DNA from 4 places in the Ruegeria sp. BG8 genome. Region 1 is predicted to be linked to each of the others. Evidence: riboswitches for the same ligand, from Rfam matches in the RefSeq annotation. Region 1 holds a riboswitch; each other region holds the start of a gene.
What was found. A riboswitch is a leader RNA that binds a small molecule or an ion and turns the genes downstream of it on or off. The one in region 1 is predicted to bind cobalamin.

Region 1 (5,753 bases):
GCCATTTCGGCGGCCATCATGGCGTTGGGGGCGGCCGAGACCTCCTCAAGCGCTTTCAGAAGCATCTGCCACATGCGGGTCAGAACACGCATTGGCAGGGCCTCGGCCATTTGCTGCCCGCGGGCGCGTTCATCGGGGGACACCGTGGGGTCTTCTGCGGCATCAGGGGTGATTTTGACGACCGAGACCCAGTGGGTGATCTCGGCCAGATCGCGCAGTACAGCCAGCGGGTCGGCCCCTTCGGCGTATTGGCTGCTGAGTTCCGCCAGCGCGCCTGAGGCATCACCACGCAGGATCATGTCTATCAGGTCCAGTACCCGGCCACGATCCGCCAGACCCAGCATCGCGCGCACCTGTTCGGCGCTGGTTTCTCCGGCACCATGTGAGATCGCCTGATCCAGCAGTGAGGTTGCATCCCGTGCCGAGCCCTCGGCCGCCCTTGTGATCAGCGCCAGCGCGTCTTCGGCGATCTGCGCATTCTCGGCTGAGGCGATTTTGTTGAGAAGACCGATCATGTCCTCGGGTTCGATCCGCCGCAGGTCAAAGCGCTGACAGCGCGACAGGACGGTCACCGGCACTTTGCGAATCTCGGTGGTGGCAAAGATGAACTTTACATGCTCGGGCGGTTCCTCAAGTGTCTTGAGCAGCGCGTTGAACGCACTGGTCGACAGCATGTGAACCTCATCGATGATGTAGATCTTGTAACGGGCGGACGCAGCGCGGTACCGCACACTGTCTATGATCTCGCGGATGTCATTCACACCGGTGCGACTGGCGGCGTCCATCTCCATCACATCGACGTGGCGGCCCTCCATTATCGCCACGCAATGCTCACATTGCCCGCAGGGTTCGGTGGTTGGCTTGCCTTGGCCGTCAGGTCCAACGCAGTTCATGCCCTTGGCAATGATCCGCGCCGTGGTGGTTTTGCCGGTGCCGCGAATACCCGTCATGATAAAAGCTTGCGCGATGCGGTCCGCTTCGAACGCGTTTTTCAGCGTCCGCACCATCGCGTCCTGACCCACAAGGTCGGCAAAGGTTTCCGGGCGGTATTTGCGGGCAAGCACCTGATAGGCGGGGCTGGGGCTGTCGGTCATGTCTGCTCTGTCGGATTCGTATCAGATTGCAGCGTAGAGAGCCGTGCCGCCCGCGTCCACCACAGCAGGAAAGGAAATTCGCTTTGGCAGCCGGTCTATTGGCGGATACACCGGCCCTGTGCTGTGGTTCAGCGTAAGGCACAGGCGAAGGGAGAGAACATGGAGCGGTTCGCTATATATCCCGTCAACGTGGGTGAAGGCATGGTTGCGTTCAGCCCGTTGCCCGGTCGTGACGGGAATTACGCGCAGGATTTTCAGACGATCCTGTCCTGGCACCCCGATATGGTATTGTCGATGACAACCGAGGCTGAGCTGCAGCACGGCGGTGCCGGTTCGCTGAGTTCAGATTTGGCGCTGAGCAAAATCAAATGGGTACACCTGCCCATTGTTGATTTCGGCGCACCATCACCTGCCACTGAGGCCCAGTGGCAGGACGTGTGTTCAGAGCTTGCCACAGTTTTGAAAAGCGGAGGACGCATCCTTGTTCACTGTAAGGGCGGATGCGGCCGGTCCGGGATGATCGCCATGCGCCTGCTGGTTGAACATGGAGAGCCACCAGATCAGGCCTTGGCGCGACTGCGAGCAGTTCGCCCCTGTGCCGTGGAAACGGATGCACAGTTGAAATGGGCCAGCAAACCGGCCCAAACACCTCGTTGATTCACGCGCTGGCGCGGTGTTCGGTGGATGCAGCCCGAGGCGCAAGTGCTGAAACCTCCAGCATGGCGCATGGCGGGTTCACCAAAAATCCTGCGGGTCTGGTTGTGAACACTGTTCCGAACATCATGTCTGCGTAGCCGTCAAGTTGGTCCGTAGAAACATCCGGGTCTGTATCGCAGAACACCCGGATTTGCGCGGGGTACGCCCGAAAACGGGCCGTGCATCCGGCAGCGCAATGGGACAGGTCGCTGCTGCCTTCGATTTCGAATGCATCTGTTGTGACCGGTTTAGCGCTTGCCGTTGCTTCTGCCAACGCGCGCGCCATGCGCGCCAAAGCGGGGCAAGGTTTGCCGGTTTTTTGGCACACAGTTGCGGTGTATTCGTGTGTTTTGGTCTTCCAGATCATATTGCGCCCTCCGCGCGTGGGACGAAGGGTGTGGATCAGGTAGCTCAGCCATGCTGCAGACCTGCCCGGACACCCCGCCCGAGTTTCGGTTTTTCGTGCGATGGCAGGTCTCCTGACTTGCGGGTCGTCGCTTTGCTGACCTTCCCAGCCGTCTGGCCAGTGGTGTTTCAGCTTCGCTCACCGCTTACAGTTGCGGGGGCAGTCTCGGATTTGGTCTGATCCGGCATCGCCGGGTGAACCGCACCGTGTTCCCTTTTCATCCGGCCCCGAAACCGGGGCAAGAACCATCACCCAATCGCTAGCGGGTGCATGGCCTCCGAGTCAAGCGAACTGTGGCCAAAACAAGTGGACGTTTGGTCAAGCAGGGTGGGTCTTGACTCCGAAGGATAGAACATGGCGATTTAGGTGAACTAAGCAGTTTAGAATGACCAACGCAGCACCATGTTAGACGTCAAGCCACCGGTACTGACCGAAGATTTTCGCATCCCGATCGGCGATGCGCATTTGTCTGCGCGTTTGTACCTGCCGGCTGCCGACCCGCAGATCGCAGTAGTCATACATGGTGCGACTGGTGTGCCGCGTGATTATTACCAGCATTTTGCGGGTTGGCTGGCTGACGAGCAGGGGATTGCCTGTCTGACCTATGATTATCGCGCGTTTGGCCATTCAATGACGGGCCGCATGCGTGAGGCAAAGGTGACGATGGCTGATTGGGCCCTGACCGATATGCCAGCCGCCCGAGCGGAAATGCGCAAAAGATATCCGCGTGCAAAACAATGGAGCATCGGTCATTCTCTGGGTGGGATGCTGGGCCCTGTTCAACCCGATATCGAGTTTATAGACCGTATGATCTGTGTCTGCTCGGGGCTTGTGACGTTTAACGATCATCCTTGGCCATATCGGGCGTTGGCATCGCTGTTCTGGTTCGGTCATGCGCCATTGACCGTTAAGGCCCTTGGCTACCTGCCCGGCAAAGCATTGGGTTTTGGAACGGACCTTCCCGCGCCGGTCTACTGGCAATGGCGTAAGTGGTGTACAGATCCTCATAGCTATGTGCCTGATATCGGTACTTCGCTACCAGAGGCGCGCTGGGTCGAATGGCAAAAGCCTGTCGATCTGTTCAGCTTTGCAGATGACCAGACCGTCCCACCCAAGGCCGTTTGGCGACTTGCCGACCTATACGGTCCGACCGCGCGTCGGCATCTTTTGACGCCGCAGGAGTTCGATTTGAAGCAAGTTGGGCATATCGGTGCTTTTGCGCGTCGAAATGCAGCTGTCTGGCTGCGGCTTATTGCAACGCAGTCCACAACAAAAGACTTGTAAGGGATTAAGTGAGAGGTTGGACATCGACCCAAGCGGGGCTCGTTGTGGCTGCTTCCTTCCGGACCTGACCAGGTTGGCGAGGCGCTCGCCCGCGCCAACCTCTCGACAGCCGATATAGGCGCGCAACGCGCAATTGGCAACCCGTCAGAGCGTCAACCGGACGATCAGGAACCCTCCACTGTCCTGATCCAGGATTACTGGCTCATAAACGCTTAGCTCATCCAAATGTTGCTGCGCCTGCAATCCTGTTTTCAATACCGCATATGCACCGGGCACAGGGTGTAACCTGTAGGCAGGGGGCGTTTTTTCCAATGGATCGGGCGGCAAAACACCGCTCAGGTAATCCCTCACAATATGTTGGATAGGCAGTTCCGGCAGCGGAACACGCGTTGCGCGGCCAACAAACGGAAAGTGACCGCCACCGTTGGCCCGGTAATTGTTCAGGGCGACAACGAATCGTTCTTTGTCCTCGACTGGTCGGCCGTTGAACCGAATATCTTTGATACGGTTGAAATCGGGGGCCAACAATCTACCCCTCGCGTCGAATCTTGCCGGTTTCGACAGGTCGATCTCGTAGGTCAGGCCGTGCAGAACATCGAAGTTGTACCCTGCGCGCACTGAACTCAAGAGCTCCGTCTGATGCCCAGGCAACATCTGGTTTAAAACGCCGGCTGACATCTCCAGCCAATCTCTGATCTGAAGGCCGGTTACTACTGTGGCCTGCATCTGGTTTGGAAAGACGTTCAAATCAGCGACATGGCGCAGGCATAACTTTCCTGGGGCAATGTCCGTGAAACAGCGTGGTCCAGCCCGGCCACCAAACTTCGAAGGAGATACTGCCGACAAAACGGGCAGCGTTGCAAATTCCGTTCCCACTAGGTGCGCCCTTAGTGCTGCGGCCTGCGCCGCCGCAACCAGCGCCAACCCGCGATCTTGCGCGCAAAAGCGAAAGTAGCTGTGCAAATGCGTGGTGGTATGCCCTACGGTTTCATTGGCGTGTTCGCGTGTTCGCGCGTGGCCTTCTGAAAAAATCTTTACTATTTCAGGGTCTTCCGTGATCGGTTCTTGCGATGTGGCCGGGTTAACTTCGCGCAGATAGGAGCTGTGGTCTATGACCGTCCATCGGTCATTTGCTTCATGGCGCAATGTCAGATCAATGACGCCAAGATGTGACCCTGCGCTGCCTGACATGACAACTGGTTTCCCATGAACCCGCCCTTGAATGTTGTCCACGAACACCAGCCCGTCATGTGCCGAGCCGGGCAGCGTCAGATGCGTATGGCCCGCGATGATCGCGTCAATCGGTTCGATGGCGGCAAGAGGGATGATTGCGTTCTCAAGGTTGGTATCCGCCTCGACTTCTCCCAGCCCGGTATGCGCAAGGGCTATGACTATGTCACATTCGGCTGACTTTAAGGCCCGCGCCGTACTTCGGGCGCGGATCAGTATGTCATCAATTTGGACAAGGTCGCCAATATGGTGTGCCTCCCATTGCGCGGTTTGGGGGGGTAGAACCGACAGCACACCGACTTTGATTGGGATGTCCCGGCCATTCAAACGCACTGTTCGCGTCAGGATCACGTGTTTGTCCCAGCTGCTTTTTTGATCAAGCCTGTCTGCGTTGCTGCAAATCACGGGACAAGAAGACTGAGAGATGACGCGGTCCAGAACCTCAAGCCCGAACCCAAAGTCATGATTCCCCAATCCGATGGCGTCGTAGCGCAGTGCGTCGAAAGCCTGCATCAGAGGGTGCTGAGTACCGCTCTGCCGGGCGGCCCATTCGCCGATAGGTGTGCCCTGCAGGAAATCTCCGTTGTCAAAAAGCAAAACCAGCGCGCCTTGGCGCTCTGCCTCTGCCCGGGCTTGCCTGATCAGAGTGGCCGTTCGGGAAAAGCCGATCGTGGGTTCAGGAGCGTCGCGGTAATAGTCAAAACCGGTTGCGTTCATGTGCAAATCTGACGTTCCCAGAATCCGAACATGCACCGATTTAGAAGATGAGGAGTTATTCAACACTCTACTTTTAGCAGTTTAATATTAGTCAATTTCAACAAAAAGAGTATTCGCCCCGAGTTTCAAGGTGAACTTTGGGACATCGGGCATTCCTCGATCTTTTTTCAACAAGACCTGAATTGTCGTTGCAACATTTTGGTCACCGTGGCAGCCCTGTGCCAACACTCTGAAAGGCTTGCAATGAAATACGCGGAAAACGTGACGTTCGGTGGTTCAGGCCTGAACCGCGCGGCGCATCTTCGTACCGATCCCGATAAGCTGGC
Region 2 (5,753 bases), on a different contig from region 1:
GAAAGCGATAGCTTCCGCTTCAGAGTTTGGCAGGTTTGGCAGGCTTGGTTGTCCCGCAGTTGCACCGGGCTCCTTTCCGACAGCATTTACATATTCGGCGATAGCGGTGCTCAGGTTACCACGTGCCACCGCCAGTTCAGCTTGCGCGCTCGCCAGCTGTGCCTCGGACAAGGCAACGTCTGTTCGTGTGACTTCGCCAACGTCGAAACGGTCTTGTGACGCGCGAAGTTCCTCGGCGGACACTTCCACATCGTTCAACTGAATCTGAACGGTTTCTTCCTGCAGAACCACCTGTAGATATGCGTTTACAGCCCGGAATAGAACGGCCTGTTCAATGTCGATCAAGTTCTGCCGTGTGGACAGAACGATCTCTTGCGCGGACTGCTTACCCAGAACCGAGAAGCCACCATCGTAAACCAACTGACTTAACGCAAGGCCGGTGAAGAAGGTCGACGGCTCATTCCGTGTGACGACGTCATCCACCGAAGACCGGTTGTAATCCTGACTAATCTGAGCCGTCCAGTTGATGATTGGTCGCAAAGCGGCCAATGCGATTGCCACGTCTTCGTCAGCCGCGCGCAGCAGCGCACGGTTCTGTTCAAGTAGGCCACTGGTATTGTAGGCCCCTATCAGTGCATCCGTCAGATTATCAGCCCAAGCTGCACGACCGGGTATAACACTAAGCGCAACACCAGCCGTCAGCGCCAACGCCTTGACCAGTTTACCTCCCGCCTTCGAACTCATAACGAAATCCTCTCAAATCAAAAATTACGCTGCCCTGCCGACAGTTTGCGCGTTTGTTTTCAACTAATCAAGGCGACAGAATAAACTTACACAAAATTATAGCGAAAATGCACGATCCATGGAAAATGCCTTCAAAACCGGCGCATTGGCGTTAAAAGCGTGCCGCCATGTGACGCGGGTGCCAGATTTGTGTCCAATCCGGACAGTTCCCAGCTCACCGTCCATAAACAAAGCCGCGATCCGACCGTGATCCTTGAGTTGATCGGTCAGAGCAGCTGGAACCTGCTCGACTCCGCCCTGGATCAAAATCACATCATATGGTCCATGCTCGACTGCGCCTTGCTCCAAAGGCCCCACATGAACAATCGCGTTATCCGCATCTGCTTCCATCAGAACGGTCTGTGCTTCGGCAGCCATCGCCTCGTCTTCTTCGACCGCGACAACCAGCTGTGCCATACGCGCGGCAACAGCCGTCGAATAACCCATAGCCGGAGCGATATCCAACACGGCCTCATCGTTGGAAATATTGAGGATATCCAGCATCTTGGCCAGAGTACGCGGCTCTAGCATACAGCGCCCATTCCCCAGTTCGATTAGCCCTTCGACATAGGCGGCTTCACGCTGCGCGTCCGGCACAAAATTCTCTCTTCGGACTGTCAGCATCGCGTCGATGATTGGGAATTTGGTTACGTCAGAGGGGCGAATTTGGGTATCAACCATTGTGCGGCGCCGGGCTGCGAAATCTGTCATTGGGTCGCTCGTTCTGTTCCCTAGGATGTGTGGCTTGTGCCATATCCAGACAAAACCGGCAACGCCCCTGTCGATCAAACTAATCAAGCACGGACAAGATTTTTCAACGCGCCGCAGCCACCGAGTGTTCGGATACGTCTAAATTTGCCCTCAACCCTCTGGACGCCCCAGACGAAAGCTGCTAAAACGCCTGTCACACCACGGCAAGTATTTGATTTTACTTGAAAAGGCGAGTTGGCGGAGTGGTGACGCAGCGGATTGCAAATCCGTGTACACCGGTTCGATTCCGGTACTCGCCTCCACTTCACCGATAATTCTAAGCGCCGGATCGTGGCTCCACTTGCGTCATTCGGCCCCACGTCCACTTGGGATGACTTCGTAGCCTGCCTCTTCTGGTTCGTCGTCCACCATCTCGGGCGGGAAACCGGGGGCTGTGATATCCAATCCTGTCGCGTCCTCAAGTCGGCGGATGATGTTGGGCGACAATTCGCGCTCGCCATACCGGGCGATGCCGTCCTCGAAAATATTGATCATGACAGGGTTTATTTCCAAGGGAACACCTGCACGGTCAGCCACTTCCTGAAAAAGACCGATATCTTTTTTCACAAGATCCATTGTGAATGAGATGTCGCGTGACCCGTTCAAAATGACTTGACTTTCCGTTTCATGCACAAAAGACGTTCCCGATGAGATCTTGATTGCCTCATACGTGGTGTTCAGGTCCATACCGGCGGCCTTTGCGGTGACCAATGCCTCGGCACAAGTGATCAGGTTTGCGGTTGCCAGATAGTTGGTCAGCACCTTCAGAACCGAAGCTGAGCCCAGATCGCCCGTGTGTAAAACGCGGCGTCCCATCGTGGTCAGAAATGGCAGGATTCTTTCAAAGGTCTCGCGATCGCAACCGGCGAAGATCGAGATGTTTCCCGTCGCCGCCCGGTGGCATCCGCCGGAAACCGGGCAATCCACTGCGGCACCGCCGCGCGCGATCACTTCGGACCCAAGACGTTTGACTTCTGCTTCGTCGGTCGTCGACATCTCCATCCAGATTTTGCCGGGGCCGACTTCGGGCAACATCTCTTGCATAACGGCATCTGAGGCGGCAGGAGACGGCAAGCAGGTGATCACTGCGTCGCAATCCCGCATCAGCTGCGCAGGGCTTTCGGCTGGCTTTGCACCTTTTGCGACGAACGCCTCGACAAGCGTTGAATTCAGGTCATGAACGGTCAAGTCGATTCCATTGCGCAGCAACGATCCCGACAGCTTGCCCCCCACATTCCCCAGTCCGATAAATCCAACCTTCATTCGTTGCGCCTCCGTCATCGCATTTCGTAGGCATGCCAGCACGAGAAACCGACCAGATCATGCCGCCCAGCGACGCCGACAGGTCGCTTTTCATCCCACTCACCAACAGATCAGCGCAACGCGCTTGACAAGCGACCTGCCGGTGCCGCATGTCCCATCCGTTGGTGTCTGCATCGGCAGATGAAAAGGGAATGCGTCAGCGGTTATCCGTCAAACGCAGCCGCCCCCGCGACCGTGACCGGAGAGGGTGCCCAAAGCCACTGGCCGAATGGCCGGGAAGGCGGGACACCTGCCAGAGCCAGGCCTCTGACATCCGCAAGCCGGGAGACCTGCCAACAGCCGAAGTTGAAACCGGACGGGGTGTTCCGGTGTCGGGTCCATGTCGCAACGCGTGGCCCGCATGAGACCCCGTCCCCCGCAAAAGGATCTGGGGGGATGAGAGACATGACCGAGACCACACCGGTTGAGCTGCTGGTCTGCACAACGTGCCGCCGCGGCCTGCCTGTCGAGGATGACGCGCAACGTCCCGGCGCTTTGCTACATAAAGCACTGGAACAAGCCGAACTGCCCGAGGGTGTGACCCTGAAAGCCGTTGAATGCCTATCGAATTGCGATCAAGGCTGTTCCATCGTTTTGCGCGGCGGCCCAGACCGCTGGACATTCGTCTACGAGAATCTGAACGAAACCGATCATGTTGACGTGATCGTTGAAGGCGCAAGCAAGTATCTGGCCACCGAGGATGGCTTGGTCAAATGGCGTGAACGCCCTGAACACTTCCGCAAGAACTGCGCCTCACGCATTCCCCCGATTGGAGCCCTGAAATGAGCAATCTCGAAAAACTCCCCGTCACCGTGATCACCGGCTTTCTGGGCTCGGGAAAAACCACGCTTGTGCGCCATTTGATGCAGAACCCACAGGGCAAGCGCCTGGCTGTCGTGGTCAATGAATTCGGCGATGTCGGCGTGGATGGCGATATCCTGAAATCCTGCGCCATTCCGGACTGCCCTGCGGAAAACATCATGGAGCTGGCAAACGGTTGCATCTGTTGCACCGTGGCCGACGACTTTATCCCGACAATCGAAGCGCTGATGGCGCTGGAGCCCCGCCCGGATCATATCCTGATCGAAACATCTGGTCTGGCACTGCCCAAGCCATTGCTGAAGGCGTTCGACTGGCCGGATATCCGTTCGAAAATCACCGTGGACGGTGTCATCGCCCTAGCCGATGCCGAGGCCGTAGCCGCCGGTCGCTTTGCCCCGAATGTCGAAGCGGTAGATGCCCAGCGGATGGCAGACGACTCGATTGATCACGAAACGCCGCTGTCCGAGGTGTTCGAGGATCAGATCTCTTGCGCGGACATTATCCTGTTGACCAAGCCCGATCTGGCCGGTCCGGAAGGGATCGCAAAAGCCAAAGAGGTCATCGCCGCAGAGGCCCCTCGCCCCTTGCCGGTTGTTGAAGTGGCCGAAGGGGCTGTGGACGTGCGCGTTGTTCTGGGCCTCGAAGCGGCAGCCGAAGATGACATGGACGCGCGTCCCAGCCATCATGATGGCCACGACGATCACGAGCATGATGACTTCGAAAGCATCATCGTCGACTTGCCGGAACAGACGGACCCGCTGGATCTGGTCGCAAAGATCGAACGTCTGGCCAATGAGCTGAACATCCTGCGCGTCAAGGGCTATGCCGCCGTTCAAGGCAAACCGATGCGTCTGCTGGTACAGGCCGTAGGCGCGCGCGTCCGCCATCAATACGACCGCCCCTGGGAGCCCGGCGAAGAACGCCGCTCGCGTCTGGTGGTGATTGCCGAACATGACGACATCAAAGAGGCTGAAATCCGCGAAATCCTGGCGGGTGTTCCGGAAGCTGCCGAGTAAGCCATGCACGTCGTCTTCCGCGAAAGCCACGGGCTCGAGGAAACCGAGACCCCATTCGATCTGGGCCAGAGCCCGGCGGATCTGGTGGTGCTGTCATTTTCGGACAGTGACCTTGGCGCTTTTGCGGCGGGCTGGCATCGCGGCGGCGGACCGGAGGGGCGCTTGCCGACAATGCGGCTGGCCAATCTGACGGCGTTGAAACATCCCCTGTCCGTCGACACCTATGTCGAACAGACGCTTGAGGGGGCCAAGGGCATCCTGATCCGCCTGATCGGAGGGGTGCCCTATTGGGCCTACGGATTGCAGCAGGTTCTGGCGCTGGCGCAGGCCAAGGGACTGGCTCTGGCCGTGCTGCCCGCCGACGGGCGCGAGGATACGCGGCTGGATGAGTACTCCACCCTGCCCGTCTCGACCCTGCGTCGGTTGGCGCATCTGTGCGATACAGGCGGCGAAGTTGCGGCACAGGCGGCGCTGGCGCAGATGGCATTGGCCGCAGGGCTTTATGCCGGGCCAGTCATGGGGGCCAAGACGATCCCCGAATGCGGCGCATGGTGCCCGGATCGCGGCGTGATCCCGGTGGAGAGCGCAGTCACGAATGCCGGAAAAACCATCGTCGTTACATTTTACCGCGCCTATCTGACCTCAGCCGACACCGCCCCGGTTGCAACCCTGATCCGCAATTTGCGCGCGCGTGGGCTCAATGCGCTTGGCATGTTTGCGCCGTCGCTGAAAGCCCCGGCCGCGGCGGATTGGTTGCGTGAAACCCTGACGGCGCTGAAGCCCTCGGCGATCATCAACGCGACTTCATTCTCGGGCAAAGGTGCATCCGGCACCTCTCCTCTGGATGCAGCCAACGTGCCAGTGTTCCAGGTCGCGCTTGCCACCTCACGCCGCAAAGCCTGGGCCGAGGCCGAACGCGGCCTGTCTCCCGCCGACCTTGCCATGCACGTGGTACTGCCCGAGGTGGACGGTCGGATTTCGGCTGGCATCGCCTCGTTCAAAGAGCCCGGAAAGCGTGACCCGCATCTGGAATACTCCCGTTTCGCACATCGCGCCGAGGAGGAGCGGATCGAAGCCATC
Region 3 (5,753 bases), on a different contig from region 1:
CAGTCCGGCCTGATGCATATAGTGGTCGTTGGGAACAGCAGCGATATCGATGACACGCTTTTCGTTCGGGTCCCAGATTTCGCGCCAACCGGGGCGCATTTCGATCGGGTCATAGCCCAAGCACAACACCAGATCAGCCTGCTCGACCAGCGGAACGAGGTGCTTGTCGGCCAATGGCGAAAGACCTGCGCCACCCAGACAAAGCGGATGATCCTCGGGGATAATCCCTTTTGCTTTGTAAGTGGTGACGAACGGGATGCCAAAATGCTCTAGAAACGCCTGCACGACGTTGCGTGAATCGTCATACAGCACATCCAGCCCAATGATTGCGATCGGACGTTCGGCTTGTGCCACCCACCGTCGGGCTTTTTCGACGCAATTGCCTTCTGGGGCCACGGCGGCGATCTTTGCCCGGCGGCGCAGCTTGACCCCTGAGACACGGGTGTCCGCGACCGAGATCGGCACATCGATATGCACCGGCCCCGGGCGAGGCTGGTTTGCAAGTGTCACTGCTTTGTCAGCAATGATATCTGCACCTTTGGCCGTTAGCGTGAAGGTACCTTTGGTGATCGAGCGGTAGACCTGCGCGTGGTCCATCACCTGATGCGTGTAGGTCAGTGCTTCGTCGGCGTCCACGCAACCTGTCAGCACAATCATCGGTACGCGATCTTGCAACGCATTGGCGACCACGTTGATGCCATTCATCGCGCCGGGGCCCAATGTCGCCACCAGAATGGCAGGGGCCCCATCCCGGTGATGCACTGCCTCGGCCATGAAACCAGCCGCGTTCTCGTGCTTGGTCAGGTGGAACTGAATACCGGCCTGCTCCAACGCATCGACCAGGGTCAGTACCTCACCACCGGGCATACCAAATGCGTGACGGCATCCGGCCTCGTACAAACGTTGGGCCAGCAGATCCGCAGCGCGGGGCGAGAGGTCTTGCATCAGTCGTGCTCCGAAGAATTGTTTCACTGCAGATTGCGGAGGACAGCCTCAGACGCAAGTCGGATCACGCCAGTGTGACTATTTGACTGCAGTTTCGGCGATGGATTGGAACTTGCCATCCAGTTCTTCCGCTATGTCGCGCAGGGGCTCCCCACCTTCGTAGACATAGGGCGCAAAAACAAAGCTTGGAGTCTTATACGACAAAGTTGCCGTGCCATCGTCGTTTTCGGTCACGTAAAACCGAATTGGCGCTTCGATCATCGCATTCACCGAGGTTTCAAGCACACGCACTGCATAATCGTTGTTAAACGCACCAATGACGCGGTTACCCGGTATCGTGATTCCACGGGACGCAGCGGCTTTGGTCGGCCCGGCCTGTGTGACAACGATCAAACCGTTTTTCTTAACTGCCGCTTTCGTATCTTCCACCAACTCATTATAGCTTTTACCGGTTGGATACACGGCCCATCCCGACAGAGGCTCATCAGCCCATGCTGGCATAGCCAAAAACGCGAGAGTCGTCCAAAACGCCTTCATATCGCTATCTCCTTTGGTGAAGCTGGGTGATAATTGCCAGAAACAGAGATTTCGCGCACTCACAATCTTGTGCGTATTCAGGATTGCCCGCGCGCTGCGAAAGGCGCAAAACGTCCCGGCAATGAAAAGAAAGGTCAGGTTGCAATGCGCCTGTTGATCTGCAGCAGCTGTTCTGGTGCCCGGGATCGGGAGGTGGAAGAGCTATCCATAAAACAGGCCCTGGAGCACTTGGCGCTGGCAGAGCAGGTCGAAGTGACCGAGCACGCCTGCTTCAGCGGATGTGCCGAGCCTGTTGCTTTGGCGATGCAGGCAGAGGGGCGGGCGACCTATGTCTTTTCTGGTGTCAACGTAACGACTGATGCAGATGACATTGCAGCGACCTGTCAGGCATATCTGGACAGCCCCAAGGGCTGGATCGAAGACGCCCGGCCATGCGGTCGCCTTCGAATGTGCTTGCGCGCGCGCATTCCTGCGCTTTAGTCGACCTGAACGGTAACGGCGGCACTGACCGGTACGTTGTCCACCATCAGAGGGCTGTGACCGTTGGCGTTCAGGGAAACTGAAACCTCGACCTCTCCCTTCGGAAGCTGATCAATATGCATCCAGTTTCCGTATAGCCGGGCCAGTTTCTGTCCATTGACATAGACATGCGCGTGACCCTCGCCGGGGATATCCTGGGCCGAGGCATTCTCGGGCGAGAACCGGAAGTTCCGGGGTACGACTTGCAGGTTCCAACCGGCCAACGGATCTTGCGTCAATGCGATTTCCAAACCGGGTGCGTCTGCGCCGGCGGGTAGGTTGATGGCGGTCGAATGATCGTGGGCCGCTGCTTCGGAATGCGAAGCCCCATGGTGGGCAGGATCGCTGTGGTCGTGCCCATCAAAGGTGACCCCGTTTGCGGCGGCGACAACAAATCCCGCGCCGCTGCCAAAGACCAAGCCGATTGCGAAAAGGGCAAGTGAGCGTGCCATTTCGTGTTCCTTGCATGCAAACATAGACACGCCGGGCAGGACCCGGCGCGTCAAAGCGGAATTAAATCAGGCCGTTGCTTCTGCGCGTTGACCTTCGTGTTGCCAGAAATAGCCCGCGAATGCGCCAACCAGCACCCAGGCCACCAGACCGATGCCAAAGGCGCGCGCGGCGAACAAAGCGCCAATCTCGGTCGGTACCGGGCCTGTGAAGACATCGGGTTCCGGTGCACCAATAAGGTGAGGGGCAACGAAAAGGGCAGCCGCGATCAGGTAGCTTACAAGGTTGCTGCCGAACGCGATCAGCCACAATGCCACAACTGCGGCTGCGACAGTGGCAAACCACCAAACCTGACGCGCGTATACGTCCGCCGCGGCTACGCCGGGAACTTCGGGTGCCAGAGAAAAGCCAGGGGCCAGATGGAAGGCGATGAAACCGGCCAAACCCCACAGAACGCCTGTGCGTCCGTCAATCTTGTGACCGTTGCCTTCTGCAACCGACATAAGCGCGACCATCAACAGCGCATACCCCGTGTAGGTGAGCATTGTGAAAATGACACTCAGCGCGTCGCGGAACAGTTCCGAAAACATACCGGGCAACTCGGGATGGGCTGAAACCGGGGCAGCGCCAAAATGCACCAATTCGCCCGACTCATAGAGTTCGGCGTGCAGTAGAACAGGTTGCACAAAAACCAACTGCAGCAAGGCGGCAATCAGCCCCGCTGCAGCACCAGCGAACAACGCGCTGGTCAAAATGCGGCTAAACATGGTGTTAGTGGCAGGGGAAGCCGGTCGCGTGACGCACGTCATGAGCAGCGTCATGCAGGGCGGCTGCCTGAACGTGACCGGTCAGCGTGATAATACCCAGGCCCAAAACCACTGCGAACATAACGGGCAGAATGCCAGCGCGTGAGGCCGATGCGGTTGCTGTTTGAGTCGCCATTCTAGTTCTCCTTTGCCGCCGCACCCGACGGCCGGTGTTTCAATACGTTGCCCGGCAGGTCTCCTGGCTCGCGGGTCAGTGCCTCTGTTCGCCTTCCCCCTGAAAATCAGGAGTGGCTGGTTGAACAGGGGCTCTCCGCTTACAGTCGCGGGGGCGGCTGTGGAGTTGACCATTGGCGTGATCGCACCACATTCCCTCTTAGCCTACCAGTATCTCCGGCAGGACCAGACCCATTCATTTAGCCCTTAGAGGTGCGCTGGCGCAATCGCCAATTGCGACATTTTTGGTCAGTTCACGCGCTTTTTTAAAAGATAGATGTCCATGATCCAGCCATGCTGGCTTCGGGCGCGGGCTCGGGTTTCCAGGATCTGCTGTGCAACTTCGGACAATTGTCCTTTGATCAGGATTTCTTCCTTCATCCCAACGTAAGCGCCCCACCAGATGTCAAACTCTGCCATCTCAAGGCTTTGGAACGAGCATTCTCCGTCCAGCATGACGGCGACCTTGGCGGTGGCGTCGGGCCAACCCTCTTCGCGGATGCGTCGCCCGGTTGTAACAACGTACGGCGCACCCAGATCATTGATCGGGATCGCATGGGCCGCGGTAAGCGCCTGAAGCGCCGTGATTCCGGGGATCACACGTGTCGACGGCTGCGGTTGCAGCCGAGACGCGATTCGCAAGGAACTGTCGTAGAGCGAGGGGTCCCCCCAAATCAGCAATGCAACGTGGCGCGCCTTAGGATGGGCCGCAATCGCGTCTTGCCAACGCAACGCAATGGCATCGTGCCATTCGTCAACGCCCCGCAGGTATCCGTCATCCGACCGGCGCTTGGGAATGTCGAAATAAGCGATCGTTTGCGGAGTTTCGGTCACCTGCGCGATGATCTCTTCCCGAAGCCCTGCCAGATCGGCCTTGTTTTCACCTTTTCGCGGAATAAGGATCAAATCTGCGGCCCGAATAGCCTTCGCGCCTTGAAACGTCACGTGATCGGGGTTGCCGGTGCCGATACCGACCAGTGTCAGGTCATACATTGTCGAACTCTGCCAACGGGCCATACAGGATCAATGCAGGGGCGGTGCCGATCTCGGAACTTAGTTTGTCGGACAACGCTCCGACCGTTGCGCGGTGCAGCTTTTGGTCTGGTGTTGACACAGACTCGGCCATCAAGGCTGGGGTGTCCAAAGGCAGCCCATGCTCGTTCAGTGCTTGGACCAGCAAAGGAAAGGTACGTTTTCCCATGAAGACCACGGTGGTTGCGTCCGGGTCGGCCAACGCTGGCAGGTTCAGGTCCTGGGGTAGTTTACCACTGACGTCATGGCCGGTTACAAACTGCACGCGCCGTGCCGTCAAGCGCCGGGTTAGCGGAATACCTGCGGCAGCTGCCGCGGCGACCGCCGACGGGATTCCCGGAATGATTTCGTACGCGATTCCGGCGGCGCGCAGGGCAACCAGCTCTTCCTCAAGGCGCCCGAACATCCCTCCGTCACCGGATTTAAGCCGTACGATACGTTGACCGGTCATTGCATAGTCGACCAGCAGCCGGCTGACATGATCCTGTTTGGGCGAGGGTCGGCCCGCACGCTTTCCGACACCCACCAGATCCGCATCGCTGCGCGCATGCGTCAGGATCGGGCCGCTGCTGAGATCATCGAACAGCACCGCATCCGCCTTTTGCATCCGGTCCACTGCCTTCAGCGTAAGCAATTCGGGATCACCCGGGCCCGAGCCGATGAACGAGACAAAACCACTCATGCCGTGGCCTCTGCGATCAGGTGAAAAAACGTACCGGTAACGTTGTCTCGCCGCGACCCAGTCTGGGGTCCTTCAGCACCTTCCGCATCAAAAACACGTGCAAGCGGGGCGTCGGGTTGTTCGATGATCGAAGAATAGTGAAACTCATGCCCGCGCAAGGCGCTTCCCGCTTTGAAACCCGGCATCTCGGTCAGCAACTCGGCCTTGCGATAGCCAAGGTTGAATTTGCGCTTCTGGTATGAGGTGACCAGCCCCAACAGACCCGCCATCTGATGTTGAACACCGTCCTTGTCGATCAGCGCTTGACCCAAAGCCATGTAACCGCCGCATTCGCCGTGGACGGGCTTGGTTGCTGCATGTGCGCGCAAACCGCTTTGGAATGTGCTTGCGGCTGCCAAGGGGCCTGCATGAAGCTCTGGGTAACCGCCTGGCAACCAAACCAGATCCGCGTCTTGGGCAGGGGCTTCGTCAGCGAGCGGGGAAAAAGGCAAAATTTCTGCGCCCGCCGCGCGCCAACCTTCCAGCAAATGCGGGTAGGTAAACGAAAACGCGGCGTCTCTGGCCAGTGCAATCCGTTGGGCAGGCGGGCGCGGCAGCGCGGCTGACGA
Region 4 (5,753 bases), on a different contig from region 1:
GGCCACCATGTTCCCCGCCTCGATATTCGGGGCGACAAGAATATCGGCTGCGCCGCCAACCTCGGATTTGATCCCCTTGGTTCGGGCAGCGTTCAGGTCAATCGCGTTGTCCATCGCCAAGGGGCCATCCACCAGACCGCCGGTAATTTGACCCCTCTCAGCCATCTTGGACAAAAGCGCCGCATCAACTGATGACGGCATGTGCGGGTTTATGGTTTCCACAGCAGACAAAACGCCAACCTTGGGTGTCTGGATTCCGATCGAATGGGCCAGATGAATTGCGTTCTGGACGATATCCGCTTTGGTTTCCAATTCCGGCGCGATGTTTACCGCAGCGTCTGTAACCATGATCGGGCGCGACATGCCGGGAACGTCCATAACGAAAACATGTGACAAGCGCCGCCCGGTGCGCAGCCCTTTTTCACGGCGCAAGACGGCGTGCAGCAGTTCATCCGTATGAAGATATCCCTTCATCAACGTCTGCGCACGCCCCTCGAAAACAAGATCAACCGCACGGTGTGCTGCCAACCTGTGGGTAGTTGCCTCGACGATTTCGATCCCGTCCAAATCGGCATCCAACTCTGCGGCAGCCTTGGCAATTCTGTCTGGATCGCCCACTAGAATGGGTAAAATGATCCCGTTGGAATAGGCAAGCAGCGCACCCCCAAGCGAATTTGGATCCTCGGGCGCCACCACGGCAGTTGGCATAGGCTCCAGCGGTCGGGCTTGTTCGAGCAGAGCATCAAAGTGGCGATGCCGCTGTACCACAAGCCCCGGCACTTCGACCGAGTCGAATTCCATGTGTTGGGTCGGCGGCGTAACCTGAACAGAACCGCTTAGCACCTGAATGTTATCGCCCACTCGGTGTACTTCTGTTGTGCATACCAAATCGCCGTCGTCGCGCTTTTCAGCGACTGTGACAAAGGCCGTCAGCTCATCACCGGCTACCACTGGCGCGTGAAACGTTAAGTCCACGCGACGGGTCTGTGTACCGGCGCCCGGTAAGATATTGCCAAGAACAGCGGCAATAAGTGCTGCTGGCCAAAGCGCGGGGGCGATCGCTTCTGGTCTCCCATCCCCATCCCCGTCATAGGCAGCAAGGTGCAGCGGGTTGTGATCGCCCGATGCTGACGCAAAGGCATATAGGTCGTCTACTGTGCACAACCGCGTCAACTGCGCCTGATCTCCGACGTTCAGCTGTGAAAAGGTCCGATTTTCCAATATCTTCATGATCTGTCAGCTTTGCTGTTGGCAGCGGGTCTGTTGCAAGGAACGCTGATCTGGAATTGAGAGGTCGCCGCCGTTGTAGGCTTCGGGTCAGTCAGGTCAAGCGCCATAACTAATTCCCATGAAATTGCGACAATTCGATTACGTCTGTTTTCGTATTGACCAGAAATACGATCTCGGGCAATGACGCGACAGATGGTTCCCAAAGGCTGAGCCCAAGGGATGAAAAGGGAATACGGTGAGGCGCGAGAACTCGGGCCAAATCCGTAACTGCCCCCGCAACTGTAAGCGGTGAGCGACGCCAATTTCCCACTGGCCCAATTGGGCCGGGAAGGGTGGCATAGCTTTGATCCGCAAGTCAGGAGACCTGCCATCTCAAGTGTAACCAACCCGGGGCGGGGTGTCCTGGAAGGAGGCATCATGGCGCTGCATACGCCGGCTGGCATCGTTTCCAAATCGCCCGGCTCACGGGCGTTCAGCAGGCTGTGCCATGTCTAACGCGGCAGATCACGTTCTTTTGGTATGCTCAACCTGTCGCGGGACAGTGAACGCCGACGCAATTGCAGCGGCTTTGCGCCCGGAACTTCCCAACAGTTTTGTCATCCGAACCGTCGATTGCATGGCCGGATGTGCATCCCCAACCACGGTTGGATTTCAAGGAAACGGAAAAGCACATTACCTCTTTGGGGGAATTGAAACAGCGCAGGACCTTAATGCTCTGGCCGAATTTGCGCGCCAATATGATAAAAGCGTCGACGGTTGGACAAACGCCTCAGATCGACCTGCCGCCCTATACAAAAAGACGCTGGCGCGCTTGCCAGCGTTGGTCATGAGGCCCAAGAAATGAACCTGAAAACCTTTTTGCAGGCCAGTGACGTAAGCTATTTTGCCCAATCCGATGAGGCGTTGCTGCAGGATGTTTCATTCGACCTTGAGGAAGGCTCTATCCTTGCAATTGCGGGGCCCAATGGCGCGGGCAAAACCACACTCTTGAACCTGCTATGTGGCGCAGAGACGCTGGTTCACGGCGCTATAGAAATCAAAGGGCGCAGTCTTCGCGCATTGTCGGCGGTCGAACGGGCAAGGATGATCGCAGTTGTCAGCCAGCAAGAGCTGCCCGACGGCCGCTTGTTCCTTAAAGACTATGTTGCTTTGGGCCAGATACCGATCCAGGCAGACCGCTCTGTCGATCAGCACGCACGGGATTTAGACCGCATTCTCGATCGTACTGGTCTGACCGCGTTGGCGAACAAGCGTATGGCCGTTTTGTCCGGTGGTGAACGCCAACGGGCGCATATTGCGCGTGCGCTGGCACAAAGACCGTCGCTTTTGTTTCTGGACGAGCCGACAAACCATCTGGATCCGGACGCCAAGGGTCGAATGCTTTCCTTGATTGCAGATCTTGGAATCACCGTGGTGATGATCGTTCATGATCTGGTCATGATCCCTGAGTTCGCCACCCATGTGGCATTGATGAAATCTGCGAGGCTGTCCGGGTTTGGTGCAGTGGCCGACGTTCTGACAGCTGAGCGGGTACGTGACACCTTTGGCGTTGAGTACCTGCGCTTTCACCACGAAGGGCGCGAGATCCCGGCGCTCGATATCCGAAAATCCTCTGTTTCAAATTCTAACCGGAGTTCCCCTGAATGAAACTAGTTGTGTCTATGGCTTTGATTGCAGCCATGACAGGCGGTGTTGCAGCGCATGAAATCACCGTCGACAATTGCGGCGAACCGCTTGTGTTCGAAACACAACCCGAACGTCTGGTTGTTCATGATATGAATATGACCGACATGGCTTTTGTATTGGGTCTGCAAGATAAAATCGTGGGTCTTACTGGTATTACCGGTTGGTATAAGACAAGCCCCGAGTTCGACACACTGCGAGGTGACATTCCCGAACTTGCTCCGAAATATCCCACCATCGAAAATCTGGTAGCGGCAGAGCCAGACCTGTTTTTTGCCGGATGGTACTATGGCATGCGACCTGGTGGCGAGGTGACACCAGACACTTTGGCGCCGTTCGGGATCAAGACAATGATCCTGACGGAAAGCTGTGTTCACATCAACAAAGACCGTCCGGTGGCCAGCATGGACCTTTTGTTCAACGACATATTGCGCCTGGGGCAAGTGATGCATGTCGAAGAAAAAGCTGAAACCTTGGTTCGAGATTGGAAAGATGAGCTTGCCAAAATCCAAGCACAAACGGCGGGTCTTACAAAACCTCGCGTCTTTCTTCTGGATGGTCCGGCAGACGCGCCATTTACCGCAGGTAAATTTGCAATACCGGATGCCATGATTGCGGCGGCGGGTGGAGAAAACGTAATCCATAACATGGACACCAGTTGGGGTCGCACGTCATGGGAGACTGTGGCCGCCGCCAACCCAGAATTCCTTGTCCTGTTGGACTATCAAACAGGAAACGGTGCCGAAGACACGTTCAAGTTTCTTCAAGAACACCCTGTTATGTCCCTAACCGATGCCGTGAAAAACAAACGCTGGATCGGCTTGCGTTACGAGGAACTGACACCCGGACCCGCAAATATCGAGGCAATCTCGAAAATGGCGCGGGCCATGCATCCTGAACTGAATTAAGTTGGGGCGTTTGGGTCTGACACTGCTTGGGGGGGCGGCTATTCTGGCGGCCCTCTTGTTGGTTTCAACAGTCTACGGAACGACCCACATACCTGTGTCGGAGACTTTCGATGCCATTCTGTTGGGAACCGGTCTGTCAGTTGGCGAAATGTCCCCCCTTCATCGCATCGTGTTCGATCTGCGCTTACCGCGGGCTCTTTTCGCGGCGGTTATTGGCGCGGGCCTCGGCGTCGTCGGTGTAGTGTTGCAAACCACCACGAGAAACGACCTGGCCGATCCGTTTTTGTTCGGGCTGTCTTCCGGTGCGGCGGCAGGGGCTGTGTTTGTCATCACCGTTACCGGCGATATTCTTGGGGTCTGGACTTTGCCTCTGGCCGCCTTTTGCGGAGGGTCGGTGGCCTCTGGCATCGTGCTGGCTTTGGTGCATGGCTTACGCACCAGCGCACCCGAAAAACTGATATTGGCCGGGCTCGCGGTGTCATTTCTTTTTTCCGCAGTAACCAATTATTTGATTTTTGCTGGAGACAATCGCGCGGCACATTCTGTGATTTTCTGGATGCTGGGTGGTCTCGGTCTGGCCAGATGGGAGATGTTTCCATTGGTTTGCGCCGGTTTGCTGCTGGTTCTGGCATACGCGCTTTACCGAGGGCGTTGGCTGGACGCTTTGCTCACCGGTGATCTTACGGCAACGACATTGGGCGTTCCGGTTCAGGGGTTGAGGTTCAAGATGTTCTTCGTTGCGGCACTGGCGACGGCTGCATTTGTGTCAGTAGCGGGCGTTATTGGATTCGTGGGCCTGATGGTGCCGCACATTGCTCGCGGCATCGCGGGTCCGCTACACCACCATCTGATTCCAACGGCGGCAGTTGTTGGGGCTGTCCTGTTGACCGGATCAGACATACTCAGCCGCCTCCTACTAGCGCCTCAGGAATTACCTGTGGGTATCGTAACGACTTCTTTGGGTTCGGTATTCGTTTTCATTCTGCTTTTGCGCACAGCCAAGCAAAAACGATGACGCGCTCATGTCCCATGTGGGCACAATTCGCTCCGCTTGATCAAAAACGGATTCGACCGCATGATCTCAGAATGAGTTTTGAGGTCGGCCCTTGGCTGAAAGAACTTGGACTGGACCAGTATACTGACGCGTTTTTGGAGAATGACGTCGACGGTCGTGCTTTGCCGCTTCTGACAAATGATGACCTCAAGGAAATCGGTGTCTCTCTCGGGCATCGGAAAATTCTTCTGGCCGCTATCGAAAGCATGAAACAGCTGCCTGAAAGCACAGCTAGTACACCTCAAGTCTCACCCCAGCCTCCCACTCCCGCCACAGCCGAGCGAAGGCATCTGACTGTATTCTTCGCTGACCTTGTTGGTTCGACCGAACTGACAAACCGGCTCGACCCTGAAGACATGCGCCTGTTGTTACAGAACTATCAGGATGCTGTGGCGGGTGCCGTATCCAGATACGGTGGATATGTCGCCAAGTATCTGGGTGATGGGCTTTTGGTTTTTTTCGGCTGGCCCAGAGCGTTTGAAGACCACGCAATCCGCGCCATCAAAGCCGGGTTGGACTCTGTTGCGCGTGTTCAGAACTTGAAGACACCAGACGGCCAACCGCTGGCCGCACGGATCGGGATAGCAAGCGGTGACGTTGTTGTTGGTGATACCATCGGCGAAAACACCCACGAAGAAGGCGCGATGACCGGGCCAATCCTGAATCTTGCAGCACGTTTGCAAGAAAAAGCCCTTCCGAACTCGGTCGTGGTGACACGGGAAGAAACCGAAGCAAGCCTGCACCGGATTTTCGAGTTTTCCTCTTTGGGCGCGACACAATTGAAGGGCTTCGACGAACCGCGTGAGCTGATGCAGGTGGTATCCGAACACCAAGCGGAAAGTCGGTTCAAGGCATCCTATAGCGAGGATACCAGTACC

Region 2: it holds a riboswitch for cobalamin, as region 1 does, so the genes downstream of both, ACR0DG_RS03410 (DUF1636 family protein) here and ACR0DG_RS13960 (hypothetical protein) in region 1, are expected to answer to the same signal.
Region 3: it holds a riboswitch for cobalamin, as region 1 does, so the genes downstream of both, ACR0DG_RS03480 (CbtB domain-containing protein) here and ACR0DG_RS13960 (hypothetical protein) in region 1, are expected to answer to the same signal.
Region 4: it holds a riboswitch for cobalamin, as region 1 does, so the genes downstream of both, ACR0DG_RS12490 (DUF1636 family protein) here and ACR0DG_RS13960 (hypothetical protein) in region 1, are expected to answer to the same signal.

Annotation. Positions count from the first base shown of each region.
Region 1 is NZ_JBQFSZ010000006.1:165,482-171,234, forward strand. Features, by position in the region: gene ACR0DG_RS13950 (DNA polymerase III subunit gamma/tau) at 1-1,094, opposite strand, end outside; gene ACR0DG_RS13955 (protein-tyrosine phosphatase family protein) at 1,254-1,751, shown strand; gene ACR0DG_RS13960 (hypothetical protein) at 1,753-2,157, opposite strand; cobalamin riboswitch at 2,243-2,461, opposite strand; gene ACR0DG_RS13965 (alpha/beta hydrolase family protein) at 2,599-3,480, shown strand; RNA gene ffs (signal recognition particle sRNA small type) at 3,487-3,585, opposite strand; gene ACR0DG_RS13975 (bifunctional 2',3'-cyclic-nucleotide 2'-phosphodiesterase/3'-nucleotidase) at 3,625-5,493, opposite strand; gene nudC (NAD(+) diphosphatase) at 5,671-5,753, shown strand, end outside.
Region 2 is NZ_JBQFSZ010000001.1:668,699-674,451, forward strand. Features, by position in the region: gene ACR0DG_RS03390 (TolC family outer membrane protein) at 1-744, opposite strand, end outside; gene ACR0DG_RS03395 (protein-L-isoaspartate O-methyltransferase family protein) at 841-1,494, opposite strand; tRNA gene ACR0DG_RS03400 (tRNA-Cys) at 1,723-1,796, shown strand; gene ACR0DG_RS03405 (NAD(P)-dependent oxidoreductase) at 1,840-2,814, opposite strand; cobalamin riboswitch at 2,942-3,147, shown strand; gene ACR0DG_RS03410 (DUF1636 family protein) at 3,241-3,621, shown strand; gene cobW (cobalamin biosynthesis protein CobW) at 3,618-4,673, shown strand; gene cobN (cobaltochelatase subunit CobN) at 4,677-5,753, shown strand, end outside.
Region 3 is NZ_JBQFSZ010000001.1:683,675-689,427, reverse strand. Features, by position in the region: gene ACR0DG_RS03505 (thiamine pyrophosphate-binding protein) at 1-945, opposite strand, end outside; gene ACR0DG_RS03500 (DUF302 domain-containing protein) at 1,024-1,482, opposite strand; gene ACR0DG_RS03495 (DUF1636 family protein) at 1,552-1,962, shown strand; gene ACR0DG_RS03490 (hypothetical protein) at 1,959-2,453, opposite strand; gene ACR0DG_RS03485 (CbtA family protein) at 2,520-3,218, opposite strand; gene ACR0DG_RS03480 (CbtB domain-containing protein) at 3,223-3,393, opposite strand; cobalamin riboswitch at 3,430-3,637, opposite strand; gene cobF (precorrin-6A synthase (deacetylating)) at 3,681-4,424, opposite strand; gene cobA (uroporphyrinogen-III C-methyltransferase) at 4,417-5,145, opposite strand; gene ACR0DG_RS03465 (cobyrinic acid a,c-diamide synthase CobB) at 5,142-5,753, opposite strand, start outside.
Region 4 is NZ_JBQFSZ010000005.1:239,044-244,796, reverse strand. Features, by position in the region: gene ACR0DG_RS12495 (bifunctional enoyl-CoA hydratase/phosphate acetyltransferase) at 1-1,230, opposite strand, end outside; cobalamin riboswitch at 1,407-1,616, shown strand; gene ACR0DG_RS12490 (DUF1636 family protein) at 1,718-2,074, shown strand; gene ACR0DG_RS12485 (ABC transporter ATP-binding protein) at 2,071-2,877, shown strand; gene ACR0DG_RS12480 (ABC transporter substrate-binding protein) at 2,874-3,821, shown strand; gene ACR0DG_RS12475 (FecCD family ABC transporter permease) at 3,832-4,836, shown strand; gene ACR0DG_RS12470 (adenylate/guanylate cyclase domain-containing protein) at 4,908-5,753, shown strand, end outside.